Regions from separate parts of the Cellulomonas sp. NEAU-ZC6 genome, predicted to be linked through region 1. Evidence: riboswitches for the same ligand, from Rfam matches in the RefSeq annotation. Region 1 holds a riboswitch; the other holds the start of a gene.
The links. A riboswitch is a leader RNA that binds a small molecule or an ion and turns the genes downstream of it on or off. The one in region 1 is predicted to bind S-adenosylmethionine.

Region 1 (13,884 bases):
AACCGCGCCGCGGCCGTGCCCTGGCCGTCGCCGTGGCCGCCACCGCGGCCCTGACCACGCTGGCCGGGGCGGTCCTCGGCCCCGGGGGACTGGCGGTCGCCGGCGCGGCGCCCGCGGTGCTCGGCTGGTCGGCGCTGGCCGTGGGGCTGCCCCTGACGACAGCGGCCGCGGTGGCCTGGACGCGCTGGCAGCCCCGGGCGGAGCCGGCCCGCTCGCCGGCGGCCGGCGGCGCGCGGAACTGACGCCGGCGCCCGCCGCGCGTCAGGCGTCCAGCGCCGCCAGGGCCTGGTCCAGGTCGTCCCGCAGGTCCGCCGGGTCCTCGAGCCCGACCGACAGCCGCACGGTCGACTCGGCGATGCCCACCGCCGCGCGGCCGGCGGCGCCGAGCTTGCGGTGCGTCGTCGTCGCCGGGTGCGTGACCAGCGACTTCGCGTCGCCGAGGTTGTTGGAGATGTCGACCACCCGCAGCGCGTCGAGCACGCCGAAGGTCGCCTGCTTGGCGAGGTCGGCGCCGGCACCGTCGGGCACCCGCAGGTCGAACGTCACGACCGTGCCGCCGCCGTCCTGCTGCGCGAGCGCGAGGGCGTGCTGCGGGTGCGACGGCAGGTACGGGTACCGCACCTGCGCGACCGCCGGGTGCTGCTCCAGCCACGTCGCCAGCGTCAGGGCGGACGCCGTCTGGTGCCGGACGCGCAGCGACAGCGTCTCCAGGCCCTTGAGCAGCACCCACGCGTTGAACGCGGACAGCGACGGCCCGGTGTTCCGGATGAGCGTCTGCACGGGACCGTGCACGTAGGCGTCGGTGCCGAGGATCGCGCCGCCGAGCACCCGGCCCTGCCCGTCGATGTGCTTGGTGGCCGAGTACACGACGACGTCGGCGCCGAGCTCGAGCGGCCGGGACAGCACCGGGGTGGCGAACACGTTGTCCACGACGACCACGGCCCCGGCGGCGTGCGCGAGCCGGCTGACGGTCGCGATGTCGACCAGGTCCTGCATCGGGTTGGACGGCGTCTCGAAGAACACCACGTCGGCCGGGGTGGCCAGCGCCTGCTCCCACTGCTCCGGCACGTGGCCGTCGACGTAGTCGGTGCGCACGCCCCACCGCGCGAGGATCTCGTCGAAGATCACGACGGTCGACCCGAACAGCGCCCGGGCCGCCACGACCCGGGAGCCGGAGCGGACCAGCGCGGCGAGCGCGGTGAACACCGCGGACATCCCGGAGGCGGTGGCGTAGCAGGCCTCGGCGCCCTCGAGCAGGCGGAGCCGCTCCTCGAACGTCGACACCGTCGGGTTGCCGTACCGGGAGTACAGGAACCGGTCGGCCTCGCCCGCGAACGCCGCCTCGGCGTCGGCGGCGCGCTCGTACACGTAGCCCTGCGTGAGGAACAGCGCCTCGGACGTCTCCTGGAACGGGGTGCGCACCGTGCCGCCGCGGACGGCCAGCGTGTCCGGGCGCAGCGTGTCCCGGGGCAGCCGGCCGTCGTGCCAGTCGGCAGGACCGGGCGCGCCGGTCAGGTCGTCCGCGCCGGTCACGCCTCCCGCCAGGGCAGGCCGGCGGCGCGCCAGCCCTGGTGCCCCCGCTGCCCGTCCGGGCCGACGTCGCCCTCGAACCCGGTGAGCACGTTGTACGCCGGGCCGAGCCCGGCGGCGGTCGCGGTGACGGCGGCGGCGACCGACCGCGCGCCGGACCGGCACAGGAACACGACGGGCCGCGGGTCGTCGGCCGTCACGCCGGCGGCCGCCAGCTCGTCGAGGAACCGCGCGTTCGGCCGGCCCAGCTGGTCGGTCCACTGCACGAAGGCCGTGCGGTCGTCGCCCGCGTCGGCGGTGTCGGGCACGCCGATCGTCCGCCACTCGCCCTCGGTGCGGACGTCCACCAGGACGGCCCGCTCGTCCTGCAGCAGCAGGTCCCAGGCCTCCTGCGGGGTGAGGTCACCCGCGTACGGCGCGGTCACAGCGGGCGCACCGTGGCGTGCGGGGCGGTCGCGGCGGGCAGGACCACGGCCTGCGCGACGACGACGCGCTCGCCGTCGAAGGTCGCGGCCGGGCCGCCGTGCAGCTCGTAGCCCTCGGCGAGCGCGGCGCTGACCCGCTCGCAGAAGGTGCGGTCGTCCGGCCCCGTCAGCAGGCGGTAGCGCAGGCGGTCGTCGGTCTCGGTCATGCGTCTCCTCCATCGGTTCTGGCGGAAGCACCCTCGGCAGGGCCGGGCGGGCGCCCAGGTCCACGGGTTGCTGCGGCGTCGTCGAGCCAGATCTCTCAGCCGCTCTGGATGGTGCGGCGATGCTACGCCACGGCCGCCGGGGAGCGGTTCACCCCGCCCGCTCCGTGGACCGGTGTTGACACGCGCGCGCGGCCCCGCCCATCCTCGAACCAGGTCATGAGCGCCAGCGCGAAGCCCCGGCTCGCTGGCCGGCAACCCTCCCACCGCGGCGGGGTGCCCCGGGTGACGACCTGGCCGACCGCCGTCCGGCGGCCGGCAAGCGCGGGGTCGCCCGGTCCGTGACCGAGCCCCCAGATCCGTCCCGGGGGTACTCCCATGTCCGTCAGCACCACCACCACCTGTGCACCGGCCGCGGCCGCGCTGCTGCCCGTCGTCGGCGCCGGGACGCTCGTCCCGCTGGTCGACGGCCGGTCGGTGCCGTACGCCAACCTCGACTACGCGGCGTCGGCACCGGCGCTCGAGCAGGTCGCCGCCCGCGTCGTCGAGGTGCTGCCGCTGTACGCGTCGGTGCACCGCGGCGCCGGCTACCTGTCCCAGGTGTCGACCGCGCTGTACGAGGCGTCGCGGGCCGCGGTCGCCCGGTTCGCCGGCGCCCGCGCGGACGACGTCGCGGTGATCACCCGCAACACCACGGACGCGCTGAACCTGCTGGCGGGCTGCGTCCCGGACGGCGGGCGGGTGCTCGTGCTGGACGTCGAGCACCACGCGAACTTGCTTCCGTGGGTGTCCTCGGTGCGCGGCTCCGGCCGCACCGCGACGATCCTGCCGGCCGCGCCCACGGTCGCCGAGACGCTCACGGCGCTGCGCACCGAGCTCGCGCGCCTGCCGTACGCGCTGGTGACGGTGACCGGGGCGTCGAACGTCACGGGCGAGGCGCTGCCGATCCCGTCCGTGGTGGCGCTGGCCCAGGAGGCCGGGGCCCGGGTGGCGGTGGACGGCGCGCAGCTGCTCCCGCACCGGGCGTTCTCGCTGGCGGACTCCGGCGTGGACTACGTGGCGTTCTCCGGGCACAAGACCTACGCCCCGTTCGGCGCGGGGGCGCTGGTCGGTCGCCGGGACTGGCTGGACGCCGGCGCCCCGTACCTGGCCGGCGGCGGCGCGGTCCGGGACGTCCGCACGGACCGGACGCTCTGGCAGCCCGCGCCGGCCCGGCACGAGGGCGGCTCGCCCAACGTGCTCGGTGCCGTGGCGCTGGCCGAGGCCTGCGACGCCCTCGCCGGCCTGCCGGCCGGTGCGCTCGCCGAGCACGAGGCCGCGCTGCGGGCGCGCCTGGTCGACGGGCTCGCGACGATCCCGGGCGCGCGCGTGCTGCGGCTGTGGTCCGACTCGGCCGAGCCGGTCGGCGTGGTCGCGTTCACGCTCGGCGAGCACGACGCCGGCCTGGTTGCCGCCTACCTGTCCGCCGAGCACGGCATCGGGGTGCGCGACGGGCGGTTCTGCGCGCACCCGCTGCTCGCCCGGGTCGGCGTCACCGGCGGGGCGGTCCGCGCCTCGGTCGGCGTCGGCACCACCACGGACACGGTCGACCGGCTGCTCGCCGGGCTGCGGGCGTTCGTGGCCGCGGGGCCGCGCGCGGCGTACGAGGTGGTCGACGGCTGCTGGGCCGTCGCCGGGGACACCCGGCCGCGGCCGGAGGTGTCCGGGATCGACGCCATCGCCGCGACCGCCGCCGCCGCGTGCGGCCCGGCGGTCGAGGACTGACCCACCCACAGACCGACCCGGGTCGGCCCGAGCGGGGGGCAGGCCGGCCCGGGTCGCACCCCCGTGCGCGCTCAGCGCACGGTCACCCCGAGGTGCGCGGCGAGCGCACCGGCGAGCTCCAGGAGCTGCTGCTCGCTGATCGTCGCGCCCTTCAGACCCGCGGTCCCGTCGATGCCGGCCAGGTCGGCGCCGCGCAGGTCCACCTCCCGCAGCTGCGCCCGGGTCACGTCCAGGCGGCCCACCCGGCAGCCCTCGAACCGGACGCGCGCAGCCTTCACCCCGGCCAGGTCCAGGTCGCCGATCGTGCAGCCCACCAGGCGGACGTCCTGCACGCGGGAGTCGCGCAGGTTCAGGTAGTCGATCTTGCCGCCCTCGACGGTCACCCGGTCCCAGGAGCCGCCGAACGCCTCCAGCGCACCGAACCGGCAGTCGCGCAGGGTCACGTCCCGCCAGGTGCCGGACCGGGCGCGGAGCGTGCCGGCGCGGCAGTCGGCCAGCGTGGTGTCGACCAGGTGCGCGTGGTCGAGCGTCGCGCCGTCCAGGTCGCAGCCCCGCAGCAGGCACTCGATGAACCGGCTGCTCTCGGCGTCGACCCCGGCCAGGTCGTGGCCGTCCAGCAGCAGCCGGTCGTAGTCGCCCTCCGGTTCCAGCGGGCCGGCGTAGGTCTCCAGGGCGGACTCGTGCGGTGCGGGCATGCGTCCAGGGTGGCACGCACCTCGGCGCACGCCTCAGCGCACGTCCCGGCCCAGCGGGGTCACCTCCACGGTGAGGTGCGGCTTGTTCCGCTTCCCGTCCCACACCACGACCGACCACCCGTCGCCGCGGTGCGGGTCGGGCCGCGGCCCGACCCGTACGGCGGGGGAGGACGGCAGCAGCACGGGCGCCGCGAACTCGACGTCCCAGGTGTACGCCTCCCCGCGCCGGGCGCCCACGTCGGCGAGCGCCCGCGCGGCGGTGTACATGCCGTGCGCGATGGCCCGGGGGAACCCCAGCGCTCGCGCGGTCAGCGGGGTGAGGTGGATGGGGTTGGCGTCGCCGGACACCGCGGCGTACCGGCGCCCCGTCCCGGCGTCGAGCACCCACCGGCCCGTGGGGTCCGGCGCGGTGAACGCGGCACGGGCCGGGTCCGCCGGGACCTCCCCGGGCACCCGGACGCCCGGGGCGAGGTACGTCGACACGCCGCGCCAGGCGGGCGCGGCGTCCGGGTCGGCCGGGTCCGTGCCCGACCGCCGGACCTCGGTGACCAGGTCCACCTGCGCGCCCTTGCGGTGCGGCCGGAGGTCCTGCGCCCAGGCGCGCACGTCCAGCACGTCGCCGACCCGCAGCGGCGACCGCTGCTCGACCCGGTTGGCCAGGTGCACGATCCCCAGCGGCGGCATCGGGAAGTCCGGCCGGACGATCAGCGCGATCGCGGCCGGGAACGCCAGCACGTGCACGTAGCCCGCGGGCAGCACGTCCCCGGCGGGCTCGCCGAGCAGGTGCTGGTACGCGGTGAGCACCCCGGGGTCGGGCCGCAGCCCGGTCACCCGGTGCTCGACGGCGGGGAGCACGGGCGCGGACGCGCCGCCCCGACCCCCGCCCAGCGCCCGCCGCAGCGGCCCGGCGACGGCGGCCCGGCCGGACGCGAGCCCGGCGCGGGCGTACAGCGCGCCGAGGCCGGGGGACCCCGGCAGCTCGACGACCTGCCGCGCGCCGGGGGTCGCGAGCGCGGTCACCGGCCCACCATGTTCTGCCCGCACACCCGCAGCACCTGCCCGACCACCCCGCCGGCCGGCGGCGACGCGAGGAACGCGACGGCCTCGGCCACGTCGACCGGCAGCCCGCCCTGCTGCAGGGAGGACAGCCGGCGCGCGACCTGCCGGGTGAGCGCGGGCATCCGCGCGGTCATGTCCGTCTCGATGAACCCCGGTGCGACCGCGTTGGCGGTGCCGCCGAACGCGGTGAGCAGCGGGGCGGTGGCCTGCACCATGCCGATCACGCCGCCCTTGGACGCGGCGTAGTTCGACTGCCCGCGGTTGCCCGCGATGCCGGACGTCGACGCGAGCGAGACGATCCGCGGGGCGTCCGTGACGTCGCCGGAGGTGAGCAGCGCCTCGTTGATCCGCAGCTGGGCGGCGACGTTCACCGCGATGACGGACTCCCACCGGTCGGGGGTCATGTTGGCCAGCAGCTTGTCCCGGGTGATCCCGGCGTTGTGCACCATGATGTCGAGCCGGCCGTGCCGGCCGAGCGCGTGCTCGAGGATGCGCGCGCCGGCGTCGTCGGCCGTGACGTCCAGCTGCAGGGCGGTGCCCCGCACCCGGTTGGCGACCGCGGCGAGCGCCTCGCCCGCCGCGGGGACGTCGACCGCGACGACGGTGGCGCCGTCCCGCGCCAGGGTGGTGGCGATGGCCGCGCCGATCCCGCGCGCGGCCCCGGTGACGACGGCGACCCGGCCCTCGAGCGGCCGGTCCCAGTCGGCGGGCAGGGACCCGGCGTCGGAGTCGACCGGCAGCAGCTGGCCGTCGACGTACGCGGACCGGGCGGACAGCAGGAACCGCAGGGTGCCGAGCACGCCCGGCGCCGTGACCGGCACGCCGTCGGCGACGACCACGCCGTTGGCGGTCGAGCCGGCGCGCAGCTCCTTGGCGACCGACCGGAGCGCGCCGTCGACGCCCTGCCGGGCGGCGGAGACCGCGGGCGCCTGGTCGGGGGTCGCCGGGCGGGAGACGGTGACGACGCGGCCGTGGGACGCGAGGGTCTTCAGCACCGGCGCCAGCGCGAGCAGCGGCTCGGCCAGGTCCGTCGGGTGCGCGACCTCGGTCAGCGCGAGCACCACGGCGGCGAACCGGGTGCCCTCGCCGGCGTGCCGGCGGACGTCCAGGTCCCAGCCCTTGCGGTCCGGTGACGTGCCGGCCAGCAGCTGCGCCAGCGTGTCGGCGTCCGCGCCGTCGCCGAGCACCAGCACGGGCCCGTCCACGAGCGGGGCGCCCGGCCGGTGCCGGCGCAGCCGTGCGGGGCGGGGCAGCCCGAGCTGCTTCGCGACCTTGGCGGTGAGCCCGCCGTTGACCAGGTCCAGGTAGGTGTCGGTCACGCCGCCTCCAGGATCGCGGCGACGCCGAGGCCCCCGGCGGCGCAGACGGACACGAGGGCGCGGACGGGGCGGTCCTCGCCGGCGGCGCGAAGCTCCGCGCGGCGCTGGTGCAGCGTCTTGGCGACGGACGCGACGATCCGCCCGCCGGTCGCCGCGAACGGGTGCCCGGCGGCCAGCGACGAGCCGTGCACGTTCAGGCGCGCGCGGTCCACGGTGCCGAGCGCGTCGTCCAGCCCCAGGCGGGACAGGCAGAACTCCTTGTCCTCCCACGCGGCGAGCGTGGTGAGCACGGTGGCGGCGAACGCCTCGTGGATCTCGACGTAGTCCAGGTCGGCCAGCGCCAGGCCCTGGCGGGCGAGCAGCCGCGGCACGGCGTACACCGGCGCCATCAGCAGGCCGTCCTCGCCGTGCACGAAGTCGACGGCCGCGGTCTCGGCGTCGACCACCGCGGCGAGCGGGGTCAGGCCGCGGGCGCGGGCCCAGTCCTCGGACGCGAGCAGCACGGCCGACGCCCCGTCGGTCAGCGGGGTGGAGTTGCCCGCGGTCATCGTGGCGGGGGTGTCGAGGCGCGTGCCGAACGCCGGCTTGAGCTTCGCCAGCTTCTCCAGGGAGGTGTCGGCGCGCAGGTTCTGGTCGCGCACCAGGCCGCGGTACGGCGTGACCAGGTCGTCGAAGAACCCGGCGTCGTAGGCCGCGGCGAGCCGCTGGTGGCTGGCGAGCGCGATCTCGTCCTGCGCCTGGCGGGAGATGCCCCACTGCGCGGTGGTCAGCGCCTGGTGCTCGCCCATCGACAGGCCGGTGCGCGGCTCGTCGGTGCGCGGCGTGGCGGGCTTGAGGTCGTGCGGCCGCAGCGCGGCAGCGGCCTGCAGCCGCTGCGGCACGGTCTTCGCGCGGGACAGGGCCAGCAGCGTGCGGCGCAGGCCCTCGCTGACGGCGATCGGCACGTCGGACGCCGAGTCGACGCCGCCCGCGACGCCGGACTCGACCTGGCCGAGCCGGATCTTGTTGGTGATGGCGACCACGGCCTCGAGCCCGGTGGCGCACGCCTGCTGCAGGTCGTACGCCGGGGTGCGGGCCGACAGCGGCGAGCCGAGCACGGCCTCGCGGGTCAGGTTGAAGTCGCGGCTGTGCTTGAGCACGGCGCCGGCGACCACCTCGCCCAGCACCTCGTCCTGCAGGCCGAACCGGGCGACCAGCCCGTCGAGGGCGGCGGTGAGCATGTCCAGGTTGCTGACCCGGGCGTAGGCGCCGCCGGCCCGGGCGAACGGGATCCGGTTGCCGCCGACCACCACGGCACGCGTGCCGCCGGGCGTCGGGGTGGGGGTGTCGGTCATCGTCGCAGGTCCTCCCGCATCGTCGTCGATGTCGCTGGGTGGTGCCGAACGGGCCGCCGGGGGTCCGGGACCTCGGTCCCTTGCGCGGTGCCCGAAACTCACAGTACCTGATACCGTCGGTTCTGTGAGCCCCAGCACCCGGGAGACGTCGACGGCGACCGCCGAGGCCGGCACGCGCCCCGACGACGGCCGGTCGACGCGCTGGGAGGACCACCGCGAGGCCCGCCGGGCCGAGCTGGTCCGCGTCGCGCGGCGCGTGGTGCACCACGGCGGGCCCGACGCGTCCATGGACGACATCGCGGCGGCCGCCGGCACGTCGAAGTCGATCGTCTACCGGTACTTCACCGACAAGGACGGCCTGCAGCTCGCGGTGGCCTCCGCCGTCGTCTCGGACATCCGGGACGCCCTGGACGCCGCCGCCACCGGGGCGAGCACGCCGCGGGACGCCCTGCGCCAGATGGTCGACACCTACCTGGCGATGATCGAGTCCTCGCCGCACGTGTACACGTTCGTCACCCGCGGCGGCTCCGTCGGCCCGTTCCTCGACTCCGTCACCGAGATGGTCGCCGTCCCGTTCGTCCGGGCGCTCGGCGTGCACGACGGGGACGGCGGCGACGACGCCGCGTGGGCCCGGCTCTGGGCCGCCGGCGCCGTCGGGTTCGTGCGCGGGGCGGGCGAGCGCTGGCTCGCCGCGGAGCCCGGCGCCGACCGCGAGGACGTCGCCGCCCGGGTCGCCGCGTGGCTGTGGGCCGGCCCCGTCGGCGTGCTGTCCCGCGAGCGCACCGCCCGGCCCGCCGACCCGCCCGGCTGAGCAGCCGGGCCACCCGCCCGACCCCGCCGCACCACCCGCACGCACCCCGCAGGACCCGCACCACCAGCACGTGACCGCATGGACACCGCGTCGACGACGACGCACCGATCGAGGGAGATCGTTCATGACCACGACCGCGCCGACCCCGGCCACCACCCCCGGCCCCACGTCGACGAGCCCGTCCGCGACCGTGCGCCCGACCGGCACCGGTCACCCGGCCCGCCGGGCGCCCGCGGACCCGCGCGTCGACGTCGCGCGGCTGACGGACGTGCTGCTCGGCCCCTACGCCGAGCTGCGCCGCGGCGCGCGCGCCGTCGTCGCTCAGGAGCGGTTCCAGCGGGTCGAGGGCCTGCCCGTGCCCGAGCACCGCGAGCGGGTGCTCGACCAGCTGCGCACGCTGGCGGCGGAGGGCGACGTGCTGCGCGCGTTCCCCTCGCGGCTCGGCGGCCGGGACGACCACGGCGGCAGCCTGGCCCGGTTCGAGGAGCTCGTCGCCGCGGACCCGTCGCTGCAGATCAAGGCCGGCGTCCAGTGGGGGCTGTTTGCCTCGGCGATCCTGCACCTGGGCACCGAGCGGCACCACGACGCCTACCTGCCGGGGGCGATGTCGGTCGACGTCCCCGGGGCGTTCGCGATGACGGAGACCGGCCACGGCTCGGACGTCGCGAGCATCGGCACCACGGCGACGTACGACCCGGCGACCGAGGAGTTCGTCGTGCACACGCCGTACCGGGCCGCCTGGAAGGACTACCTCGGCAACGCGGGTCAGCACGGCACGGCCGCGGTGGTGTTCGCCCAGCTCGTCGCGCAGGGCCCGGACGACAGGCACCCGGTCAACCACGGTGTGCACGCGTTCTACGTCCCGATCCGCGACGCGGCGACGGGGGAGTTCCTGCCCGGCATCGGCGGCGAGGACGACGGGCTCAAGGGCGGGCTGAACGGCATCGACAACGGGCGGCTGTGGTTCGACCACGTCCGGGTACCCCGCACGGACCTGCTGGACCGGTACGGCGCGGTGGCCGCCGACGGCACCTACAGCTCGCCGATCGCCAGCCCGGGGCGCCGGTTCTTCACCATGCTCGGCACGCTGGTGCAGGGGCGGGTGTCGCTGGACGGCGCCGCGGTGAACGCCGCGAAGCTCGGCCTGGTCACCGCGGTGACCTACGGCAACCAGCGCCGGCAGTTCGCGGGACCCTCGCCGACGGAGGAGGTCGTGCTGCTGGACTACGCGGAGCACCGGCGCCGCCTGCTGCCGCTGCTCGCCGAGACCTACGCCGCGACCTTCGCGCACGAGCACCTGCTCGCCGCGTTCGACGAGGTGTTCTCCGGCACGGACGACACCCCGGAGTCGCGCGAGGAGCTCGAGACCCTGGCCGCGGCGCTCAAGCCGACGTCGACCTGGCACGCGCTGACCACCCTGCAGACCTGCCGCGAGGCGTGCGGCGGCGCCGGGTTCCTCACCGCCAACCGGCTCACCTCGCTGCGCGCGGACCTCGACGTCTACGTGACCTTCGAGGGCGACAACACGGTGCTCTACCAGCTGGTGGGCAAGCGGCTGCTCGCCCGGTACGGCGCGCAGGTCGGCGGCGACCCGGCCGTCCTGGCCCGGCTGGTCGCGGGCAAGGCCGCCGACGCCGCGCTGCACCGGATGCCGCTGGCCCGGGCGGTGCAGACCCTGGTCGACGCCGGGGACGTCCGGCGCTCGGCCGGGCAGCTGCGGGACCCGCACGCCCAGCGCGACCTGCTCGCGGACCGCGTGGCGACGATGGTGGCCGAGCTCGCCCAGGCCCTGCGGCCCGCCCGCCGCGCGAAGCCGGAGGTCGCCGCGCAGCTGTTCGACGCGCACCAGCACGAGCTGGTCGAGGCCGCCCGCGCGCACGCCGAGCTGCTGCAGTGGGAGTCGTTCACCCGGGCGCTCGACACCGTGCCGGACGCCGCCACCAAGCAGGTGCTCACCTGGCTGCGGGACCTGTTCGGGCTCACGGTCATCGAGCGGCACCTCGCCTGGTACCTGGTCAACGGCCGGCTGTCCGCCGGGCGGGCCCGCACGGTGACGTCGTACATCGAGCGGCTGCTGCTCCGGCTGCGGCCGCACGCGCAGGACCTGGTCGACGCGTTCGGGTACGGCCCGGAGCACGTGCGCGCCGAGATCGCGTCCGGCGCGGAGGCGGCGCGGCAGGACGAGGCCCGCGAGGCGCAGCGCGCCGCGCGGGCGTCGGGGACCGAGCCGGTGCCGGAGCCGCGGCCGGCGCGCTGACACCGGCCGCCGGACCCCGTCGCGAGGGAGGTCACTCCGGGTTGCAGAGCGCCCCGATCATCGCGAGCAGCCCCACGTCCGGGCGCCACGGCTCGAGGTTCCAGGACGCCTTGTCCGGGGCGCCGATGACGTGGCAGGCCAGCTGGTCGCGCACGGTCGGGGCGTCGGCCTCGGGCTCCTGCGCGGTGAGCTGCGCCCACAGCAGCTCCTCGGCGGCGAGGCTGCCGCCGCGCGCCCAGGTGGCGGGCGCGACGGCCAGGCTGCGGCCACCCTCGTCGGCGAGGTCGCGCCAGGTCGCCTCCCGCAGGGCGGATCCGGCGAACGTGGCGGACACGGTCCCGCCCGGCGCCTCCTCCACGGTGCCGTCGGTGCGCACCGGCAGGGTCAGCCGCCACTCCAGCGCGCCGTCGGACGCGACCGCCTGCACCCGCGCGCCCGACCCGGCGGCGTCCCCGCCCAGCACGGGTGCGGTGACCGCGCCCGCGGCGCGGCCGTCGGCGTCCCGGAGCAGGGCGGAGCCGTCGTCCAGGCGATCGACCGCCCACCCCTCGGGCGGGACGAGCCACAGCACCGGGGCGACGGAGGTCTCCCCGGCCGGGCCCGCAGGCAGCGCGGCGGTCAGCACGACGGCGCCGTCCTCGTCGGGCTCGCCCGTGACCGGGTCGACCGGCGGCCAGACGGCGAGCTCGGCGTCGCCCGACCGCACCGGCACGCCGTCGGCGCGCATGCCGTCGGCCCCGCCCACGGTCAGGTGTCCGGTGGCGCTCGGCGCGGGGCTCGGCGTGGCCGCCGGGGCCGGCTCCGGGGACCCGGTGCACGCGGCGAGCAGGGCGAGCGGTGCGAGCACGGCCGCGAGCCCGGAGCGCACCGAGCGGCCCGTGCGCGCCGAGGGCAGCCGGGTGCGGGTGCGGGCACGGGTCACGGCGCCCAGTGTGCCGGTCCGCCGGCGGCGGGGTCAGCCCCCGGTCCCCGGCCTCAGGCGTGCGGGTCCCAGGGGTAGCCGGCGTCGCGGAACGCCCGCTCGAGGTCGGCGGCCGCGATCCCGGTCTGCACGCGCACCAGCTCGGTGCCGTTGGACGCCAGCAGCACCACCGCGCCGTCCTCGTGCAGCGCCTCCCGGACGTCGGCGCGCAGGTAGGTCCGGCGGGACCTCCCGCGGACGACCACGACGCGGTCCGGCGCGATCTCGAACCGGGGCTCCTTGTCCACCTCGGCGGCCGCGAGCAGCGCGCCGAGCAGGGCGCCCGCCGCGACGAGGGCGACCGGGCCCCAGGCGCCCCAGCCGTCCACCACCCGGTCGACCGTCACGACGACGCCGCGCCACGGCAGCACGTCCAGCGACAGCAGGCGGCCGCGCAGCAGGTGCAGCACGGCGCCCAGCGCGACGCCGCCGCCGACCAGGACCACGTACGTCCACGCGACGTCGCCGCGGGGGTAGGCCAGCGTCACGCTCCCGGCGGGGCGCGAGGCGTCCCGAGCGTCGGCCGGTGCGTCGGCGGGCTCCGGGTCGCGGTCGGTCACCCGGCCAGGTTAGGAGCCGGGCGGGCCCGGCCGCCTCCTCCCTCGTGCGGAGGCGGGTCCGCCCGGGGGCGGGCGTCCCGCCCGGTCGCCGCGCGCGGGTAACCTGTGCCACGTCTGACGACGCCCGCCACGCCCGCCGCCGGCCCGGTCCCCCGACCGCCGCGCGGCCGGCCACCAGCCCGAGGGACTCGATGACCAGCGCGCCCACCTCCCCGCAGCAGCCCGCCGACTCCGCCGTCGGGCAGGTGTCCGACACGGTGGAGCACGCCGCGGCCACCCCCGACGCCGTGCAGCCGTTCGCCGAGCTCGGCCTCAAGCCGGACGAGTACCAGCGGATCCGCGACATCCTCGGCCGCCGCCCCACGGCCGCCGAGCTCGCGATGTACTCGGTCATGTGGTCCGAGCACTGCTCGTACAAGTCGAGCAAGAACCACCTGCGCAAGTTCGGCGAGCGCGTCACGCCCGAGATGACCGAGCACCTGCTGGTCGGCATCGGCGAGAACGCCGGCGTCGTGGACATCGGCGACGGCTGGGCCGTGACGTTCAAGGTCGAGTCGCACAACCACCCGTCGTACGTCGAGCCCTACCAGGGCGCCGCGACGGGCGTCGGCGGCATCGTGCGCGACATCATCTCGATGGGCGCGCGCCCGGTGGCCGTCATGGACCAGCTGCGGTTCGGCGCGGTCGACCACCCCGACACCGCCCGCGTCGTGCACGGCGTGGTCTCCGGCGTCGGCGGCTACGGCAACTCGCTCGGCCTGCCGAACATCGGCGGCGAGCTGGTGTTCGACGCCTCCTACCAGGGCAACCCGCTGGTCAACGCGCTGTGCCTCGGGGTGCTGCGGCACGAGGACATCCACCTGGCCAACGCCTCGGGCGTCGGCAACAAGGTCGTGCTGTTCGGCGCCCGCACCGGCGGCGACGGCATCGGCGGCGCGTCGATCCTGGCGTCCGAGACCTTCGACG
Region 2 (13,884 bases), on a different contig from region 1:
CCCGCGCCCGCCGGTCCCGCGCCGTCGGGTGGCGCCCGCCGGCGCGTGCTCGGAGTCGACCGCACGATCCTGCCCGGCCTGGTCGCCGCGCTGCTCGTGGGCGCGGCGTGCCTCGGTCTGACCGCGCTGGTCCCGGTGCTGCCCGGCCTGCTCGTCGCGATCGTCCTCGGCGCCGCCGCCCGGTCCGCGGGCCTGCTGCCGGCCGTGCTCGAGCCCGGGCTCGCGTGGACCGGCCGGCGGGTGCTGCGCCTCGGGGTGGTCCTGCTCGGCCTGCAGCTGTCGCTCGGCGACCTGCTCGGCCTCGGCCTGCGGGAGGTGCTGGTGCTGCTGGCGACGGTGGCGGCGACGTTCGCCGCCACCCTCTGGCTGGGCCCCCGGCTGGGCGTGGCACCCCGGCTCACGCTGCTGGTCGCGAGCGGGTTCTCGATCTGCGGCGCCGCCGCGGTCGCCGCGATGAGCCCGGTCGCGGACGCCGACGAGGACGAGGTCGCGACCGCGGTCGCGCTGGTGACGGTGTACGGCAGCCTCGCCCTCGTGGCGGTGCCCCTGCTGTCCGGCCTGCTGGGGCTGTCCGACCGCACCGCGGGGCTCTGGGCCGGGATGTCCGTGCACGAGGTCGCGCAGGTGGTGGCGGCCGCGGGCACCGTGTCCGCCGCGGCGCTGTCCGTCGCCGTGGTCGCGAAGCTCGCGCGGGTGGTGCTGCTCGCGCCCCTGGTGGCCGGTGTCGGCGTCGTGCGCCGCCGGGCGGCGGGGGCGCCGGCCGCCGGGGCGCGCCGGCCGCCGCTCGTGCCGCTGTTCGTGGTCGGGTTCGTGCTGGCCGTGCTCGTGCGGACGCTGGGGCTGGTGCCCGACGCGGTGCTCCCGGCCGTGAAGCCGGTGACGACCCTGGCGCTCGCGGCGGCGATGACGGCGCTCGGCACCCAGATCCACCTGGGGCGGCTGCTGCGCACCGGTGGCCGGCCCCTGCTGCTGGGCGCGGCCGCCACCCTGGTCGCCGGGTCGGTGAGCCTCGTCGGGCTGCTCGCCGCCGGGTGAGCCCGGCGCGCTCCTGGCAGAATCGGCGCATGCAGCCGCCGCCCGTCCTCGTGGTCGCCGCCGCCCTGGTGGACGACCTCGGCGCCCCGCGCGCGCTGCTCGCCGCACGCCGCCGGTCGCCCGTCAGCCTGGCCGGCCGCTGGGAGTTCCCCGGCGGCAAGGTGGAGCCGGGGGAGACCGCCGAGCACGCCCTGCACCGCGAGCTGCGGGAAGAGCTCGGCGTCCGCGTCGCGCTGGGCGCCGAGCTGCCCGGCCCGGACGACGGCTGCTGGCGGCTGAACGGCACGTACACCATGCGGCTCTGGCTGGCCGAGGTCGCCGCGGGGGTCCCCGAGCCCCTCGTCGAGCACGACGCCCTGCGCTGGCTGCCGCGCGGCCAGTGGCTGTCCGTCCCGTGGCTGGACGCCGACGTGCGCATCGTCGAGGCGCTCGCCGAGGCCGTGGAGGGCGACGCCGCGCGCGTCTGAACAGCAGGTTCACCTGGTGGCGAACAGCCTGGTCAACGATCTGGCACTCGCGGGTCGAGAGTGCTAGAACATGTCTCGTAGCCCTTCCGGTGGGCCGTACGGCGCACCGGGGCAGCACGGTCCCGGACCGTCCGGGACCGCCGAGACGCCGAGGAGGTGACGGGCTGTGGCTACGCGATTCGACCCGTTCCAGGAGATGGACCGGCTGATGAACCAGGTGCTCGGCTCGCAGCGTGCCGCCGCGACCATGCCGATGGACCTGTTCCGCGCGGGTGACCACTACGTCCTGGCCGTCGACCTGCCGGGTGCGGACCCCGGCACGATCGACGTGAACGTGGACGACCGGACCCTCACCATCCGCGCCGAGCGGACCGCCCGCACCGAGGACGGTGTGCAGTGGCTCGCCAAGGAGCGCCCCGTCGGTGCCTACGCCCGGCAGCTCACGGTCGGGCGCGGGCTGGACCTGGACGCCATCGCCGCGTCCTACGCCGACGGCGTCCTGACGCTCACCATCCCCGTGGCCGAGGAGGCCCGGCCGCGCCGCATCGAGGTCACCACCGGTGGGACACCGGCGACCATCGAGGGCACGGACGCGTCGCGCGAGGCGCACGCGTCCGCCTGAGCCCGCGCGGCGGCAGCACGACGCCCCGGTCCCCCGAGCGGGGGCCGGGGCGTCGGCACGTGCGCGTCAGGCGGTGGGGACCGCCAGCGACGCGCGGACGGTGCGGGTGGCCGCCAGGACGTGCTCGAGCGTCGGCGTGACCTCGGCGTACCGGCGGGTCTTGAGGCCGCAGTCCGGGTTCACCCAGAGCTGCGCGGGGTCGATCACGCGGACCGCCTCGGTGAGCAGCTCGGTGACCTCGGCCTCGCTCGGGACGCGCGGGGAGTGGATGTCCCAGACGCCCGGGCCGATCCCGCGGGGGTAGCCCTCGCTGGCGATGTCGCCGAGGATCTCCATCTTGGACCGCGCCGCCTCGATGGAGGTGACGTCGGCGTCCAGGCCGTCGATCGCGCCGAAGATCTCGCCGAACTCCGAGTAGCAGAGGTGGGTGTGGATCTGCGTGTCCGGTCGCACCCCGGCCGTCGCCAGCCGGAACGACGCCACCGACCAGTCCAGGTAGGCCTCGTGCTGGTCGGCCCGCAGGGGGAGCAGCTCGCGCAGCGCGGGCTCGTCGACCTGCACGATCGCGGTGCCGGCGGCCTCCAGGTCGGCGATCTCGTCCCGCAGCGCCAGCGCGACCTGGTTCGCGGTGTCGGCCAGGGGCTGGTCGTCCCGGACGAACGACCAGGCCAGGATCGTCACCGGGCCGGTGAGCATGCCCTTGACCGGCTTCGGCGTGAGCGACTGCGTGTACGTCGTCCAGGGCACCGTGATCGGCGCGGGCCGGGAGACGTCGCCCCAGAGGATCGACGGGCGGGTGCACCGCGAGCCGTAGGACTGGACCCAGCCGTGGTGCGTGACGGCGAACCCGTCCAGGTTCTCGGCGAAGTACTGCACCATGTCGTTGCGCTCGGGCTCGCCGTGCACCAGCACGTCCAGGCCGATCTCCTCCTGCAGCGCGACGACGCGGCGGATCTCCGCCTTCATCTCCTCCTCGTACTGCTCCGCCGTCAGCTCGCCCCGGCCGAACGCCGCGCGCGCGACCCGGATCTCCGGGGTCTGCGGGAACGAGCCGATGGTCGTGGTCGGCAGGGCGGGCAGCTGCAGCCGCTCGGCCTGGGCGGCCGCGCGGTCCGCGAAGTCGCCGCGCCGGAACGCCTCGGCCGGCAGGTCCGCCAGGCGCGCGCGCACCTCGGGGCGGACGACGCCCGCGGCTTCCGCGCGGGACCGGCGGGCGTCCGCCGCGGCGAGCAGCTCGGCGTGCACGGCCTCCCGGCCCTCCGTCAGCCCGGTGGCCAGCGTGACGACCTCGGTGGTCTTCTGGTCGGCGAAGGCCAGCCAGGAGCGCAGGGTCGCGTCGAGCTGCTGCTCGTCGGCGACGTCGTGCGGCACGTGGAACAGCGAGGTGGACGTGCCGACGGCCACCTGGCGGGCGCCGAGGCCCTCCAGGCCCTCGAGCGCGCCGAGCGCGGCGTCGAGGTCGGCGCGCCAGATGTTGTGCCCGTCGACCACGCCGCCGACCAGGACCTTGCTCTCCAGCCCGGGGACCGGCGCGCTCGGCGCCGTGCCGCGGACCAGGTCGATCGCCAGGCCGTCCACGTCGGTGCCCGCGAGCACCGGGAGCGCGTCCCGCAGGTCGCCGTACGGGGCGGCGACCAGGATCGCGGGCCGCTCGGCGGCGGGCAGCTCGGTGGCGAGCACGCGGTACGCCTCGGCCGCGGCCGCGAGCAGCCGGTCGGCGGGCACGCCGGTCGAGTCGGAGACCAGGGCCGGCTCGTCCAGCTGCACCCAGGTGGCCCCGGCCTGCGCCAGCTCGCGCAGCAGGGTGGCGTACACCGGCAGCACGTCTGCCAGGCGGTCGATCGGCAGGAAGTCCTCCGGCGCGTCCTCGGTCGCCTTGGCCAGCGCCAGGAACGTGACCGGGCCGACCAGGATGGGGCGGGTCAGCACGCCGTCCGCCAGGCCCTCGGCCAGCTCGCGGACCGGGCGGTCGCTCGCGTACCGGAACGCCGTGCCCGGCCCGATCTCCGGCACCAGGTAGTGGTAGTTGGAGTCGAACCACTTGGTCATCTCGAGCGGCAGGTCGTCCCCGCGGCCGCGGGCCACGGTGGAGTAGCCGGCCAGGTCGAGGCCGCCGTCCGCGGTGGTGAGGTCGGCGAACCGCTCCGGGACCGCGCCGAGCACGGCCGCGGCGTCGAGCACGTGGTCGTAGAACGAGAACGCGCTCGGGATCGCGGGCAGCCGGGTGTCGAGGCCGAGCTCGGCCAGGCGGGTGCGGGTGCGCCGGCGCAGGTCGGCGGCGGTCGCCTCGACCTCCTCGGCGGTGCTGCGGCCGGCCCAGAACGACTCGAGGGCCTTCTTGAGCTCGCGGCGCGGCCCGATCCGGGGGTAGCCCAGGACGGTGCCGGCGGGGAACGGGTGGGTCTGGTGCTCGGTCATCTCTCGCCTCAGATGGTGGGGACAGGGCTCAGGGTGGTCGTGGAGGCCGCACCGACGGCGGCGCCGCGCGTGTGCGCCCGGGGGGCGTCGCCGCCCAGGCCGGCGCCGGCCAGCAGGTCCAGCGCGGGGCCGTGGGTGTTGAACGTGTACAGGTGCACGCCCGGCGCGCCGCTGTCCAGCACGGCGTTCACCAGGTCGACGCCGAGCCGGGTGCCGGCCCGGTGCCGGCGTGCGACGTCGTCCGGGTCCTGGGCGTCGAACGCGTCGAGCCGGTCCAGCACGTGCTCGGGGACCGGCACCCCGGTCAGCTGCGCCACGCGGCGCAGGCGGGCCGGGTCGGTCATCGGGATGATCCCCGGCACGATCGGGATCGTGACCCCGGCGTCCCGGGCCAGCACGACCAGCTCGGCGTACGACTCCGCGTCGTAGAAGACCTGGGTGATCGCGAAGTCCGCGCCCGCCTCCTGCTTGGCGAGCAGTGCCGCGACGTCCTGCTCGCGCGTGCTGCCCGAGCCGGCGTTGCCCCGCGGGAACGCCGCGACCGCGACGGACAGCGGCCGGCTCGCGGCGCGCACGGCCTGCGCCGGGCTCTCCTCGCAGCGGCGCCGCTCGATCCGGCGGAGCAGCGCCACCAGGGCGCTAGCGGTCGGCAGCCCGTCGGGGTGCGCGGCCCACGACCCGTCGGCGGGCGGGTCGCCCCGCAGCGCGAGGAACGACCGCACGCCCTCGTCGAGGAACTCCTCGACGGTGGCCGCCACGTCGTCGGCCGACGCGCCGACGCAGGTCAGGTGCGCGATCGGCGTCAGCGACGTCTCGCGCAGCAGGCGCCGGACCAGGGCCCGGGTGGTGCGCCGGGTGCTGCCCGAGGCCCCGTACGTCACCGACACGAAGTCCGGGCGGGCCGCCGCGAGCTCCTGCACGGTCGCCCAGAGCCGCGGCGCGGCGTCCGGGTTCCGCGGCGGGAACAGCTCGAACGAGACCGTCGGCCGGTCGACCGCGCCCAGGCCGTCGGCGACCACGCCGTCACGACCCGGGTGCAGGGGGGTACCGCTACTGCTCATCGTCAGCTCCATCGGACCTGGCGGAAGCACCCACACCCTCGGTGCGGAGGGGGGTTGCTGCGACGTCGACGAGCCAGGTCTCTCGGTCGCTCTGGATGGTGCGGCCACAGTAGGACGCCCCGGGTGGGCCGTCCAGTGCCCCTGACGCGTCACGTTTCCGTGGCCCACCTCACACCCGCGGGCCGGCCGTCCGCCCGACGTCGTGCGGGCCCGGCGAGCCCGTGCGAGGCTGCGCCGGGTGAGCCCTGTCGACCTGCGCAGCGTCCCCCGTCCCGCCGACCGCGACCGCCTGGTGGTGCGCGAGCTCGCCGCCGGCGCCGTGACCGGCGGGCAGGTGCTGGGCGAGCAGCGGGCGCAGCTCGGGGAGCGGCCGGTCTGGGACGAGCGCGCGGGGGCGCTCGTGTGGGTGGACATCGACGGCCGCGCGGTGCACCGGTGGGCCGACGGCGACCCGGCCCGCGACAGCGTGCTCAGCACGACGTCGCCGGTCGGGGTGGCGTGGCCGACGGCGTCGGGCGGGCTGCTGCTGGCGACCGCCGACGGCTTCGGCGTGCACGACGGCACGCGCCTCGGACCCGTCACCCGGCCCGCGGGCATGCCGGACGGCTACCGGTTCAACGACGGGGGCTGCGACCCCGCCGGCCGGTTCTGGGTCGCGACGCTGCCGCGCGACGGGTCCGCCGGCGACGGCGTGGTGCACCGGGTCGTCGCGGCGCCGGGCGGGCTCGAGATCTCCACCGTGCTGACCGGGGTGGCGCTGGGCAACGGCATCGCGTGGAGCCCGGACGGCTCGGTGCTCTACCTGACCGACACCGACGCCAAGGTCGTCTACCGGCTGCCCTACGACGTCGGGACCGGCACGGCCGGCGCCCCCGAGCCGTTCCTGGCGTTCGCCGAGGACGCGCCGGGCCCGGACGGCACCGCGGTCGACGCCGACGGCGGGCTGTGGATCGCGGTGTACGGCAGCGGCCACGTGCTGCGGTTCGCCGCCGACGGGACGCCGCGCGGCGCGTACGCGGTGCCGGTGCCGGACGTGACGTGCCCGGGCTTCGGACCCGCCGGGTCGCGGCGGCTGTACGTGACGACCGCGTCCGGCGGCGGGTCGGGGACCGGGGGCGACGCGCTGCCGGGTCCGACCTCGCCCGAGCAGGAGACCGGCGGGGCGGTCGTCGGGTTCGACGTGGACGTCGACGGGCTGCCGGTCCCGGTGTTCGCGGACGCCTGAGGCGCTCGGCCGGTCAGGCGGTCAGCAGCTGGTGCGCGCGCTGGTGCGAGACCCCGAGGACCGTGCCCACGTCCCGGACGGACAGACCGGCGTCGCGCAGCACACGTGCGGCGGCCCGGGCCTCCCGGGCGGCCTCGCGGTTCGCCAGCTGCGCCTGCTCGCGGTAGCGGGCCGCGGCCTGGACGTGCGTGCCGACCTCGACCGGGACCGTCGGCCGGAGGTCGACCTCGACCGTCGAGGGGTCGACCTGCGCGACGAACGCGATCACCTCGCGCATCGCCTCAGGAGCCTGGTCCAGGCGCGCCACCTCGGAGATCGCGCCGGGGTGCTCGACGCACTGGAGCGACCACCACCGCCGGCCACGCTCCGCCGTGACGGTGTACCTGGTCATCGCCACCACCCCTTCCCCAGCACCTGCGCGAACTGGTCGAAGAACCTGCGCGCGGTGACGTCGTCGATCTCGGTGTGCCGGCCGAGCGTCGACCGCACGCCGCCGACGACCACGCCCGTGTGGTTCGTGAGCTCGACCACCTCGAACGAGACGCCCGCGTCCCGGGCCGCGCGCCGCACCCGCAGGAGCACCGCCGACCGCTTCAGGAGCGTAGTCCAGGCCGACATGGACTTTCAAGGCAATACCACACTAGGCAGAAGGTGCCGGCCGCGTCACGGCCTCGCACGGGCCAGCACCACCGGGCAGTCCGCGAGGTGGTCGTCGACCATCCCGCACGCCTGCAGCGCCGCGTAGGCCGTGGTGGGCCCGACGAACCGGAAGCCGCGCCGCTTGAGCTCCTTCGCCAGCGCCACGGACCCGGGGGTCGCGGCCGGCACGTCGGCGAACGTCCGGGGTCGCGGGCGCCCGTCCGCCGGGACGGCGTACGACCAGAACAGCTCGTCCAGCGTCCGGCCGTCTGCGTGCAGGTCGAGCAGCGCGCGGGCGTTGGCGATCGTGGCGGTGATCTTCGCGCGGTTCCGGATGATCCCGGCGTCGGCCATCAGGCGCTCGACGTCGTGCTCGTCGTAGCCGGCGACCACCTCGGCGTCGAAGCCGGCGAACGCCGCGCGGAACGCCTCGCGCTTGCGCAGCACGGTGATCCACGCGAGCCCGGACTGGAAGGCCTCCAGCGTGACGCGCTCGTAGAGGGCGCGGTCGCCGTGCACGGGCACGCCCCACTCCTCGTCGTGGTACCGCTCGTACAGCGGGTCGCCGTCGCCGAAGCACCGGCGGCCCGGTGCCGGGTCCGTGGCCGGGAAGGTCGCAGCCGTGACCGGGTGCCGGTCCGGCTCGTCGGTGGCCGGGTCGAGGGTGGGGTCGGCGCTCGTCATGCCCGTCACTCTGCCGCACGGGTCCGACGGCGCCGCGGGCCCCTCCACCACCCGCACCCCGTCCGGCGGCTGTGGACCACCTCGTGGCCGACCACGCCGTGTCCGAGATGCGGACTCCGGTTGTCTACAGCGTGAGACGGCGTAAGGTCGCCCGTGCGCTGGAGCACCGCGTGCGTCACCCGAGCCGAGCTGCGAGCCGACCCCGACGTCCACCCGGTGGTCCGCGTCCTCACCGCCTGCCGAACCGGAGCCGTCCGCATGTCAGCCACCGCAGTGCCCACCACCGAGCCGGCCGCGTCCAAGCCGCTGAACTCCCCCTCGCGCGTCATCGCCGCGAGCCTCGTGGGCACCACCATCGAGTTCTACGACTTCTACGTCTACGCGACGGCCGCCGTCCTCGTCTTCCCGCACCTGTTCTTCCCCACCGGCAACGACACCACGGCGCTGCTGGCGTCCTTCGCGGTGTTCGGCGCGGCGATGGTCGCGCGCCCGATCGGCGCGATCTTCTACGGCCACCTCGGTGACCGGCGCGGCCGCAAGACGACGCTCGTCTACTCGCTGCTGACGATGGGCGTGGCGACCTTCCTGATCGGCGTGCTGCCCACGTTCGACAGCATCGGCATCACCGCCACCGTGCTGCTGCTGATCCTGCGGCTCGCGCAGGGCTTCGCGCTCGGCGGCGAGTGGTCCGGCGCCGCGCTGGTCGCCACGGAGAACGCGCCCGCGGGCAAGCGCGCCTGGTACGGCACGTTCCCGCAGCTGGGTGCGCCGCTCGGCTTCATCATCGCCAACGGCATCTTCCTGATCATCAACGGGGTGCTGGGCCAGGGCTCGGACGCCTTCATGTCCTGGGGCTGGCGGGTGCCGTTCCTGTTCTCGGCCGTCATGGTGATCATCGGCCTGTGGGTGCGGCTCAAGCTGGTGGAGTCCGAGGCGTTCACCACCGCCGAGAAGAAGGGCAAGGTCACCAAGCTCCCGCTCGGCACCACGCTGCGGCACCACTGGCGCGCGACGCTGCTCGGCACGTTCATCATGCTGGCGACCTACGTGCTGTTCTACCTGATGACGAACTTCACGCTCACCTACGGCACCCGCGCCGTCGACCCGGGGACGGGCGAGCCCGGGGGGCTCGGCCTGCCGTACGTCCACTTCGTGCTCATGCAGATCATCGGCGTGGTGTTCTTCGGGATCTTCACGATGCTGTCCGGCCCGCTCGCGGACCGGCTGGGCCGCCGCAAGCTCCTGATCGGGGTGACCTCCGCGATCATCGTGTTCGGGCTGTCCTTCCCGCTGTTCCTCACGGTGCGCGACGACCTGGTGTTCACCGGGGCGCTGACGCAGGCGTTCCTGGTCTTCGGGTTCCTGCTCATGGGCGCCACGTTCGGGCCGATGGGCGCGCTGCTGCCCGAGCTGTTCCCGACCAACGTCCGGTACACGGGCTCGGCCATCGCGTACAACGTGTCGTCGATCCTCGGCGCGGCGCTGGCGCCGATCGTCGCGCTGGCGCTGTGGGCCGCGGCCGACGGCAGCACGTGGCTGGTCGGCGTGTACCTGTCGGGCGCCGGTGTGCTCACGCTGATCGCGTTGATCCTGTCCACGGAGACGAAGGACCAGGACTACGCCCGGTCGTCGCACGAGGACTGAGATCCCACCCGGCCGCGAGGTCGTCACGTCCGGCCGAGGTCGTCAGTCCTGACTGACGACCTCGCGCCGTTGTGACGACCTCGCGGCCCGAACGGCTCAGGCCAGCGCCGAGAGCGCCTTGCGGATCCGCTTCTCGCTGACCGGGACCGGCGTGCCGAGCTGCTGCGCGAACAGGCTGACCCGCAGCTCCTCGAGCAGCCAGCGGACCTCGTCCAGCGCGGCCAGGTCGGCCGGCACGGGGGTGCGGGACGTCACCCGCGCGCGGGTCTGCCCGAGCAGCTGCTCCAGGTCGCGCACCTGCCAGGCTAGCTGCTCGTCCCGGGTCGGGTTGGCGCCGGCCTTGTCCAGGCGCAGGGCGGCGGCCCGCAGGTACCGGGACAGCTGGGGGAGCCGTTCCGCCCCGGTCTCGGAGACGAACCCGTCGTGCACCAGCGCCGTCGCCTGCGCCTGCACGTCGCGGACGGCGCCGAGCAGGGCCAGCGACCGGGTGCCGCGCACGGCGGCCTCCAGGTCGCGCGCCGCGGACAGCACGGAGACGAGGTCCCCGACCACGCGGTGCACCTGGTCCTCCAGGCCGTCGCGGACCGCGGTGCGCGCGGCGGCGTAGGTGTCGGCGCTCCGGACCGCGGTCGCCGGCCGCCCGGCCAGGTGCACCGTGAGCAGCCGGTCGACGGCGGCGAGCTGCACGTCGGCGACCAGCGCGTCCGTGCTCGGGTACGGGCTCGCGGCCAGGGTCAGCGCCTGGGTCCCGGTCCACCGGCTGGTGATCCGGCCCGTGGCGAGCCCGACGTCGAGCAGCAGCAGGCGCCGCACGCCCGCGCGGTGCCGGACCGCCTGGTCGCCGGCGTCGGCCAGCACCTCGACGCGCACGGTCGCGGCGGTGCCGCGGCCGTGCTCGACCAGGGCGGGGTAGCCGCGCACCGTCAGGCCGCTGGCGTCCTGGGTCTCGACCCGCTCGGGCAGGGCCCCGCCGGGCAGGTCGGCCGGCCAGGTGGTGAGGTCGGTGCCGTCGAACCCCGGCAGCGGGGACGGCGCGGCGGGGCGCCTCCCGGGCGCCGGGACCGGTGCGCCGGCGCCGGGAGCGGCCGCGCGCGCGTCGGCCATCGCGTCCCGCACCGCGGTCCGGACGGCGCTGCTCACGGCGTCCTGCGTGCGCGCGGCGAGCCGGCGCTGCAGCACGTTCAGGTCCTTGCCCTCGTCGACGACGTGGCCGCGCTCGTCGACGACGCGGAACGTCACGCGCAGGTGCGGCGGCAGCCGGTCGTCGTCGAACGCGTCGGCGGGCACGTCGACGTCCCGGAGCGCGCGCACCGCCTGCCGGAACGCGTCCCGGAACGACGGCGCCGCGTCCGCGGCCCGCACGGTGTCCGCCCAGCCCGCGGTGTGCGCGTCGAGCCAGGCGACGACGTCGCGGCCGACGTCGGGGGCGGGCACCAGCTGCACGCGGACCGGCTTGGGCAGCGCGCGGATGGTCGCGGTCGCCAGCTCCTCGCGCAGGCCGGGCACCATCCAGTCGAAGCCCTCGGGCCGGACCCGGGCCAGTGCGACCAGCGGCACGTGCACGGTGACGCCGTCCGCGTCGGTGCCGGGCCGGAACTGGTAGGTCAGCGGCAGCTCCAGGTCACCCTGCGGCCAGGTCGACGGGAACGACGACTCGTCGACGCCGGCGTCGTCGGCCACCAGCAGCTCGCGGGTGAACGACAGCAGGTCGGGCTCCCGGCGCCGGGCGCTCTTCCACCACTGGTCGAAGTGCCGCGCGGAGACGACGTCGTCCGGGATCCGCTCGTCGTAGAAGGCGAACAGCGCGTCGTCGTCGACCACCAGGCCGCGACGCCGCGACCGCGCCTCCAGGTCCTCGGCCTCGTCCAGCAGGCGGCGGTTCTCGGCGAAGAACGCGTGGTGCGTGGTCCAGTCGCCCTCGACCAGGGCGTGCCGGATGAACAGCTCGCGGGCGTGCTCGGCGTCGACCTTGCCGAACAGCACCCGGCGGCCGGTGACGATGGGGACGCCGTAGAGCATGACGCGCTCGACGGCCATCGCGGCGCCCTGCTTGGACGACCACGACGGCTCCGAGTAGGACCGCTTCACCAGGTGGGCCGCCAGGTCCTCGGCCCACTCGGGCTGGATCCGCGCGACGTCGCGGCCCCACAGCCGGGAGGTCTCGACCAGCTCGCCCGCCATGACCCAGGCGGGCGGCTTCTTGGCCAGGCCGGAGCCGGGGAAGATCGCGAACTTCGCACCGCGCGCACCCAGGTACTCGTTGCGTGCGCGCCGGTCCGGGGTCCGGCCGCCGTCGCGACCGCCCTTCCCCCGGGCGGGGGCCGCGCCGCCGGACAGGTCGGACGCCTCCTGCATGCCGATCTGCGACAGCAGCCCGGCGAGCAGCGAGACGTGCACCCGGTCGGCGTCCCACTCCAGCCGGTACGCGCCGCGTCCCTCGGTGGCCGGGTCGCGCTCCTCGGAGAGGTCGCGGTCGGTCTGGCGGGGCGGGTTCACCGTGATGCCCAGCGGCTTGGCCAACTCCTTGAGCTGGGTGACCACGTCCTGCCACTCGCGCAGCCGCAGGAAGTTCAGGTACTCGGCCTTGCACAGCCGCCGGAACGCCGAGCTGGACAGGTCACGCTGCGCGTCGCGGACGTACTGCCAGAGGTTCAGGTACGCCAGGAAGTCCGACGTCGGGTCCGCGAACCTGGCGTGCAGCTGGTCGGCCTGGGCGCGCTGCTCCACCGGGCGCTCGCGCGGGTCCTGGATGGACAGCGCGGCGGCGACGACCATGACCTCGCGCGCGACGCCCCGGCGCCCGGCCTCGACGATCATCCGCGCGAGGCGCGGGTCCATCGGCAGCTGCGCCAGCGCGCGGCCCGTGTCGGTCAGCCGGGTGCCCCCGGCGGACGCGTCGAGCGCGCCGAGCTCGGTGAGCAGCTGCACGCCGTCGCGGACGGCACGGGTGTCCGGCGGGTCGACGAACGGGAACGACGCCACGTCGTCCGGCCCGGTCGCGACGCCCACCGAGATCATCTGCAGGATGACGGAGGCCAGCGAGGTGCGCAGGATCTCGGGCTCGGTGAACCGCGGCCGGGACTCGTAGTCGTCCTCGGAGTACAGCCGGATCGCGATGCCGTCGGCGACGCGCCCGCAGCGGCCGGACCGCTGGTTGGCCGAGGCCTGGGAGATCGGCTCGATCGGCAGCCGCTGCACCTTGGTCGCCTTGGAGTACCGGGAGATCCGGGCCGTGCCGGGGTCGACGACGTACCGGATGCCCGGCACGGTCAGCGAGGTCTCGGCGACGTTGGTGGCGAGGACCACGCGACGCACGCTGTGCTGCTGGAACACCCGGTGCTGCTCCGCGGCGGAGAGCCGGCCGTACAGCGGCAGCAGCTCGACCGCGTCCGGTCGGCGGGCGTCCTGCACCCGCACGCCGAGGTGCCCGCGCAGCGCCTCCTCGGCGTCCCGGATCTCGCGCTCGCCGGAGAAGAAGACCAGCACGTCGCCCGGGCCCTCGCGGGTGAGCTCGTCGACCGCCTCGCAGACGGCGGACATCAGGTCGCGGTCCTCGGGCGGCGGCGTCTTCGCACCCTTCGCCGGGGTCGCCCGGGACCCGGCGCGCGGGTGGGCGCCGTCCGGGGCGTCGAGGTCGTCCGGGTCGTCGGTGGGGCGGTCCGGGGACAGCGGCCGGTACCGGATCTCGACGGGGTAGGTGCGCCCGGTGACCTCGACCACCGGCGCCGGGACCCCGTCCGGGTGCTCCTCGGTCGCGGGACCCGCGAAGTGCGCGGCGAACCGGGCGGAGTCGATCGTCGCCGAGGTGATGACGACCTTGAGCCCGGGCCGCCGCGGCAGCAGCTGCGCGAGGTACCCGAGGATGAAGTCGATGTTGAGCGAGCGCTCGTGCGCCTCGTCGATGATCAGGGTGTCGTAGGCCAGCAGCTCCGGGTCGCGCTGGATCTGCGCGAGCAGGATGCCGTCGGTCATCACCTTGACCAGCGTGCGCTCCGACGACTCGTCGGTGAACCGCACCTGGTAGCCGACCAGCTCGCCGATGCTGGTGCCGAGCTCCTCGGCGATCCGCTCGGCGACGGTGCGCGCGGC

Region 2: linked by a shared signal. The riboswitch ahead of AC1050_RS18775 (methylenetetrahydrofolate reductase) and the one ahead of AC1050_RS10855 (aminotransferase class V-fold PLP-dependent enzyme) in region 1 are both predicted to bind S-adenosylmethionine.

What each region holds. Positions count from the first base shown of each region.
Region 1 covers NZ_JBXFYH010000002.1:174,794-188,677, forward strand. The annotation lists gene AC1050_RS10835 (hypothetical protein) at 1-242, shown strand, start outside; gene AC1050_RS10840 (O-succinylhomoserine sulfhydrylase) at 262-1,515, opposite strand; gene AC1050_RS10845 (rhodanese-like domain-containing protein) at 1,530-1,955, opposite strand; partial or broken gene AC1050_RS10850 (DUF1737 domain-containing protein) at 1,979-2,161, opposite strand; SAM riboswitch class I at 2,168-2,276, opposite strand; SAM riboswitch class IV at 2,374-2,489, shown strand; gene AC1050_RS10855 (aminotransferase class V-fold PLP-dependent enzyme) at 2,537-3,922, shown strand; gene AC1050_RS10860 (pentapeptide repeat-containing protein) at 3,994-4,617, opposite strand; gene AC1050_RS10865 (MaoC family dehydratase) at 4,651-5,637, opposite strand; gene AC1050_RS10870 (3-oxoacyl-ACP reductase) at 5,634-6,995, opposite strand; gene AC1050_RS10875 (acetyl-CoA C-acetyltransferase) at 6,992-8,329, opposite strand; gene AC1050_RS10880 (TetR/AcrR family transcriptional regulator) at 8,454-9,140, shown strand; gene AC1050_RS10885 (acyl-CoA dehydrogenase family protein) at 9,265-11,397, shown strand; gene AC1050_RS10890 (DUF2599 domain-containing protein) at 11,429-12,319, opposite strand; gene AC1050_RS10895 (YqeB family protein) at 12,373-12,918, opposite strand; gene purL (phosphoribosylformylglycinamidine synthase subunit PurL) at 13,110-13,884, shown strand, end outside.
Region 2 covers NZ_JBXFYH010000005.1:230,618-244,501, reverse strand. The annotation lists gene AC1050_RS18795 (YeiH family protein) at 1-1,035, shown strand, start outside; gene AC1050_RS18790 ((deoxy)nucleoside triphosphate pyrophosphohydrolase) at 1,065-1,502, shown strand; gene AC1050_RS18785 (Hsp20/alpha crystallin family protein) at 1,669-2,124, shown strand; gene metE (5-methyltetrahydropteroyltriglutamate--homocysteine S-methyltransferase) at 2,191-4,542, opposite strand; gene AC1050_RS18775 (methylenetetrahydrofolate reductase) at 4,551-5,603, opposite strand; SAM riboswitch class I at 5,609-5,705, opposite strand; gene AC1050_RS18770 (SMP-30/gluconolactonase/LRE family protein) at 5,842-6,828, shown strand; gene AC1050_RS18765 (hypothetical protein) at 6,842-7,219, opposite strand; gene AC1050_RS18760 (ribonuclease PH) at 7,216-7,446, opposite strand; gene AC1050_RS18755 (DNA-3-methyladenine glycosylase I) at 7,492-8,151, opposite strand; gene AC1050_RS18750 (MFS transporter) at 8,410-9,795, shown strand; gene hrpA (ATP-dependent RNA helicase HrpA) at 9,892-13,884, opposite strand, start outside.